Linked DNA regions of Flavivirga eckloniae. The protein of the gene in region 1 interacts with the protein of each later gene in a pairwise test. Links are inferred from orthologs where the notes say so. Each region holds a gene or a part of one and is shown on either strand. Other genes may lie near its edges. The genes, in order: def and C1H87_RS12865.

Region 1 (3,337 bases):
TCGAAAATTCATTTACTTATAACTAATTTATTGTGTATGAGGCTTCTTCTGGATATATATTTGGAACATCAAACAATGAGAAACGATGAAAACAAATTTTTACATATTACTAATTTTATTACTGTCTTTTTCTTATGGTGATGCACAAGGCAGAACTGAAATTGAAGAGAATGGAGCTAATAAAGTTGTGGTAACTAATGTAAATGATAACGTTACCATTGTAACTGATTATAACCCAGTTAAAACTGAAAATAAAGCATTATTGATTGATGAAGATGAATTAAAAGAGTCTATTGCACGTACTAGTGATATTAGACAATATTTAAATCATGTAAGAAACGTTCAAAATATTAAATTGTTATTTCCAAAAATAAATAAAGCGGTTAAAGCTTAATAAGGGTTTTAAATTTTATCACAAAAGTTAAAAGTTAAAGGTTAAAGTAGCGAAAGAGGACTGTCTGAAAAGGCGGTCTTTTTTTATTTGTATTTATTGCAAACTAAATACTACCGTTGACGTCATTTGTAAATTTCTTTTATGCAAGCAATTAACCTATGTCCGGTCGAGCGCAGTCGAGACCTTCTTAAAACCTCTAGACTTAGCTCCTTTAGACATGACGTCATTATTTCCGCTTGATAAAATTTTTGTCTCTAATCTCGATGAGACAGCTTTTAGCTTTTAATACTTTTTCAAAACCCCACTTAATTTATTACAGTAAACTCAGATACTGGGATTAATAAACTATTTTTGCACAAAATAGATATATGGCTCGCATTTTAGCAATAGATTTTGGTACAAAAAGAACAGGTATAGCAGTAACAGACGAGCTACAAATTATAGCCTCTGGGCTTACTACCGTTAATACACCAGAGCTTTTAAAGTTTTTAAAGAACTACACTGCTAAAGAGCAGGTTGAACTGTTTTTGGTTGGAGAACCAAAACAAATGGATAACACGGCTTCGGAAAGTGAAACATATATCCTCCCATTTATAGAGCGTTTAAAAAAGGAATTTCCTAATATTCCAATAAAAAGAATAGACGAACGATTTACTTCTAAAATGGCTTTTCAAACTATGATTGATAGTGGATTAAAAAAGAATCAGCGAAAAAATAAAGCACTTGTAGACGAGATAAGTGCCACGCTTATTTTACAAAGTTATTTATATTCTAAATAAACAGAACGTCATTAAGAATATATTTGATGCAAATACTACTAATAAATTATAGTATTTTTGCAACTATAAAAATACAAAACGAGTAATGATTTTACCAATAGTAGCCTTTGGCGACCCAGTTCTTAAAAAGAAAGGAACCGATATAACAAAAGATTATCCTAATCTAGATACACTTTTGGAAAATATGTTTGAAACCATGTATAATGCCTATGGAGTTGGGTTGGCAGCACCACAAATAGGGTTACCAATAAGACTATTTTTGGTTGATACCAAGCCTTTTGCAGAAGATGAAGATTTAACAGCAGAAGAGCAAAACGAATTAAAAGATTTTAGGCGTGTTTTTATTAATGCTAAAATAACAAAGGAAGAAGGTGATGAGTGGGCATTTAACGAAGGGTGTTTAAGTATTCCAGATGTAAGAGAAGATGTTTTTAGACAACCCAAAGTGACGATTGAGTATGTAGATGAAAATTTTAAACCGTATACAGAAACTTTTGATGGATTGATTGCTAGAGTTATCCAACATGAATACGATCATATTGAAGGTGTTTTGTTTACAGATAAACTATCTAGTTTAAAAAAGCGTTTAATAAAAGGAAGACTAACCAATATATCTAAAGGTAAGATTAAGGTTGATTACAGAATGCGTTTTCCAGATCAAAAAAAGAAGCGATAATATTTGCAAGCCATTAATAAACATTTGATATTTGTCCCTTTCAAAGCATAATTATGAGTTTAGATAAAGTACTATCAATAGGAGGAAAACCAGGTTTATATAAATTAATAACACAAACACGAGGTGGTTTTGTTGCCGAATCGTTAATAGATAACAAACGTATATCTGTAAGTGTGCAAAATAACGTTAGTGTTTTAAGTGAAATAGCAATTTATACGTTAACAGAAGAAGTGCCACTTAAACAGGTTTTAGAAAACATCAAGAAAAAAGAAAATGGTGAGCCATCTTCTGTAAAGCCTAAAGACAGTAAAGATAAATTAGAAGAATATTTCTTTGATGTGTTGCCAGATTATGATGAAGATAGGGTATATGCAAGCGACATTAAAAAAGTTATACAATGGTATAATTTATTACAACAAAACGATATGTTGAATTTTTTAGAATCAAAAGAAGAAAACGATACATCGTCAGATGAAGAAGAATAAAAATTAAAACCTCCAAGCTTGGAGGTTTTTTTTGTGCTTTATTGTAAGTTTTTTTAGAGCTTTCCGACTGTATGTTAAACAATAAAAAGACTACTAATGAAATCCATTTGGTTTTTTGATGATGTTAATCTTTTCAAGGTGCTATGTCCCCATAAGTTTAAAGCTTATAAAGCGAATCACGATTTCGATGCCTACAAAAAGAAAGACTACATATATTTTGAGGAAGACTCTGCCAATAAAGTATACCTTATAGAAAAAGGGAAGGTAAAAATTGGTTATTACAGTGAAGAAGGAGACGAGGTTGTTAAAGCTATTTTAACACGTGGCGAGTTATTCGGAGAAACAGCTATTCTAGGAGAATCTAAGCGAGAAGAATTTGCCCAATCGATTGACAATGCTACAAGCATTTGTCCGATAGGCGTAGACACGATGCATGATTTAATGCGAAATAATCAAACCTTTAGTTTTAAAATATACAAGCTAATCGGTTTTAAGTTAAAAAAACTCGAAAGGCGATTACAGTTACTTTTATTTAAAGATACCAAAACGCGTCTTGTTGAATTTTTGGATGAGTTATGTTCAGACTACGGGTACGATTGTGAAAAAACCGGCGACAAGGTAATCCATCACCCCTATACACAAAAAGATATAGCCTCTTTAATAGGCACTTCCAGACCGACTTTAAACATACTTTTAAATGAATTAAAGGAGGAAAAAGTAATTCAATTTTCCAGAAAAGAAATAAGAATTCATAAAAAAACTGCTTAATGTTAGATAGCTAACATTTTATAAAAGTTGAGCATCATATTTTTGAAGTATAAAAAATACTTAAAAAAAATATGATGATTAAAAAAATGTTTATAGCAGTATTAGCAATGGGATTTTTAGCTACTTCCTGCAGTAATGACGACGATAACACACCAACAACAGCTAATTTAACTTTAGAGTTGGATGGTTTAGAAGCCTTAGGAAACGGTTATGTTTATGAAGGTTGGATAATTGT
Region 2 (3,210 bases), 2.0 Mb from region 1 along the record:
ACGATAATATCTCAAATACACCATATTGAAAAAGATGCATCTGTTGGCTATAATAGAGCATTTAAAGCAAATTCTACTTTAAAAACAGCAACACTTCCCATTGGTCATGCAGACGGTATTGGCAGGCAATATGGCAATGGAAAAGGTTTTGTAACTATAAAGGGACAACAAGCTCCTATACTTGGTAATGTTTGTATGGACATGATTATGGTTAATATTACAGATATTGATTGTAAAGAAGGGGATGAAGTTATTGTATTTGGACAAAACAATACCGCAGAGCAATTAGCTGAAACCACCAACACCATTTCCTACGAAATCATCACATCTGTTTCTCAGCGAGTTAAACGAATCTTTATAAAATAAGAAATTTAACAAATGTTAATTTTTTTATCTATTTTAGTATTTCACTAACCAAATAATTATAAAGATTATGCTTAAAGAATTCAAAGAATTTGCAATGAAGGGCAATCTGGTTGACATTGCCGTCGGTTTTGTAATGGGTGCTGCTTTCAAACAAGTAGTGACTTCGTTTACAGGGGGTATAGTTTCTCCATTGATTGGGTTGATTTTCAAATCGGACTTCAAAGATGTAAAATGGATCATTAAAGAAGGGATTGCCAATGCCGAAGGTGCTGTTGAAGGAGAAGTTGCATTATTAACAGGGGAGTTTGCGACCAATGTGATAGACTTTATTATTGTAGCATTCGTCATGTTTATGATGGTTAAAGGCATAAACAAAATGAAGAAAAAAGAAGAACCTGCTCCAGAGGCTCCTGCTGGACCATCTCAAGAAGAATTACTCGCCGAAATACGAGATTTATTAAAGAAATAACAACTTGTTAAATAAATAACATCGTGTTATTTTGTTGTTAAAAAGACCTTATTTCCAGAAAATGAGGTCTTTTTTTAGATTCTAAAATAGAATTAATACTTAATTTTGTGATCTAAGAAATTTATTAAATATATATAAAATGAAAGTAGCTGTTGTTGGAGCCACAGGTATGGTTGGTGAAGTCATGCTAAAAGTGTTAGAGGAACGTAATTTTCCCGTTACAGAGTTATTGCTTGTTGCATCCGAACGTTCGGTTGGAAAAAAATTAACTTTTAAAGACAAAGAATACACTGTAATTGGTTTAGCAGATGCTGTAGCAGCAAAACCTCAAATCGCTATCTTTTCTGCAGGTGGAGATACTTCCATAGAATGGGCTCCTATATTTGCAGAAGCTGGCACCACGGTTGTAGATAACTCTTCGGCTTGGAGAATGGATCCTACCAAAAAACTAGTTGTTCCAGAAATAAACGCTAGCGAGCTCACCAAAGAAGATAAAATTATAGCAAACCCTAACTGCTCTACCATACAGATGGTAATGGCATTAGCGCCGTTGCATAAAGCATATAAAATGAAACGTGTTATTGTTTCTACCTACCAGTCTGTTTCTGGTACAGGTGTAAAAGCTGTGAAACAATTAGAAAATGAAATAGCAGGAATAGATGGCGAAATGGCTTATCCGTATCCTATTGGAAGAAATGCATTACCGCATTGTGATGTGTTTATGGAAAATGGATATACCAAAGAGGAAATGAAATTAGCCAGAGAGCCACAAAAAATATTTAACGACAAAACATTTTCTGTAACCGCTACAGCCGTTCGTATTCCTACTGCTGGCGGGCATTCGGAATCTGTAAACGTAGAATTCGAAAACGACTTTGATTTAGCAAATGTTCGTAAAATGCTTCATGAAACGCCTGGTGTTGTTGTACAAGATAATACAGATACCAACACATATCCTATGCCTATTTATGCGCATGACAAGGATGAAGTATTTGTAGGTAGAATTCGTAGAGACGAAACACAACCTAATACATTAAATATGTGGATAGTTGCCGATAATTTACGTAAAGGTGCCGCAACGAATACAATTCAGATAGCCGAGTATTTGGTTGAGAATAGTTTAGTGTAATCGCATTTTTTTTAAGAATAATTTAAAAGCTTCTGTTTTAACAGAGGCTTTTTTTGTTATTTTTGGTCTTTTAAACGCACTCAATCATGAAAAAATTAATAGTCAGCCTCTTATCTCTAATCCTTTTAATTTCTTGTAAAAAAAATACCGACGTGAAGTACCCTGAAACAAAAACCGTAAACAGCATGAGTTCTTATTTTGGTGTTAAGGTAAAGGACCCCTTTCGTTGGCTGGAAGATGATCGAAGTGAAGACACTGAAGCCTGGGTAAAAGCTCAAAACAATTCAACTTATAGCTTTTTGGATAAAATCCCATTTAGAGAAGAACTTAAAGAACGTCTTTCCAGTTTATGGAATTACGAAAAAATAAGCGCTCCGTTTGTAGAGAGTGATTATACATACTTTTATAAAAATGATGGTTTACAAAACCAATATGTTATATACAGAACTAAAGATAATGGAGAACCGGAAGTCTTTTTAGACCCCAATTCGTTCTCTAAAGATGGCACAACCTCTTTAGGCAGTACAAGCTTTTCAAAAGACGGCGGTATCTTAGCCTATTCTATTTCTGAAGGTGGTAGCGACTGGAGAAAAATCCTGATAATGAATACCGAAACCAGGGAAATAATAGAAGATACTTTAATAGATGTAAAATTCACCCAAATATCGTGGTATAAAAATGAAGGTTTTTACTATTCCAGTTATGACAAACCGGAAGGTAGTGAACTATCTGCAAAAACAGATCAGCACAAAGTATATTATCATAAATTAGGGACATCCCAAAAAGAAGATGCTTTAATTTATGGAGGAACTCCAGAAGAAAAACATCGCTATATCTACGCTAATGTTACCGAAGATGATAACTATTTAATTATTACACCTAGAGTTTCAACCTCTGGAAACAAGTTGTATATAAAAGACCTTTCTAAACCTGATAGTGAATTAATCACGGTTTTAGACCATACAGATAGTGATACATACCTTATCGAGAATGAAGGTAGCAAACTATTTTTAGTTACAAACCTTAATGCACCTAATAAAAAAATAGTTACTGTAGACATGGCCAACCCTACTCCAGAGAATTGGGTAGACTTTATTCCTGAAACAGAGCATGTTTTAAACCCAACAACAGGTGGAGGTTACTTTTTCGCTGAATATATGATTGATGCGATCTCAAAAGTTAAGCAATACGATTATAACGGTAAACTCATCAGAGATATTAAATTGCCTGGTGTTGGAAATGTAAA

The links.
Region 2: the proteins of def (region 1) and C1H87_RS12865 interact in binary tests that used the Escherichia coli proteins (3 or more experiments, as listed by UniProt). The link is inferred for Flavivirga eckloniae from one-to-one orthologs.

What each region holds. Positions count from the first base shown.
Region 1 is NZ_CP025791.1:5,114,201-5,117,537, forward strand. The notes cover bases 56-3,053. They hold def (peptide deformylase), read left to right. Parts: upstream 56-1,258; coding sequence 1,259-1,849; downstream 1,850-3,053. Other genes in these bases: C1H87_RS21090 (hypothetical protein), read left to right, coding at 86-394; ruvX (Holliday junction resolvase RuvX), read left to right, coding at 763-1,173; C1H87_RS21105 (DUF5606 family protein), read left to right, coding at 1,903-2,334; C1H87_RS21110 (Crp/Fnr family transcriptional regulator), read left to right, coding at 2,431-3,053. Outside these bases: more of C1H87_RS21110, read left to right, coding at 3,054-3,102; C1H87_RS21115 (anti-sigma factor), read left to right, coding at 3,174-3,337. UniProt on the Escherichia coli protein: Removes the formyl group from the N-terminal Met of newly synthesized proteins. Requires at least a dipeptide for an efficient rate of reaction. N-terminal L-methionine is a prerequisite for activity but the enzyme has broad specificity at other positions.
Region 2 is NZ_CP025791.1:3,115,608-3,118,817, reverse strand. Bases 99-2,969 are described here. They hold C1H87_RS12865 (aspartate-semialdehyde dehydrogenase), read left to right. Parts: upstream 99-974; coding sequence 975-1,964; downstream 1,965-2,969. Other genes in these bases: C1H87_RS12860 (prolyl oligopeptidase family serine peptidase), read left to right, coding at 2,051-2,969; mscL (large-conductance mechanosensitive channel protein MscL), read left to right, coding at 434-835; alr (alanine racemase), read left to right, coding at 99-366. Outside these bases: more of alr, read left to right, coding at 1-98; more of C1H87_RS12860, read left to right, coding at 2,970-3,210.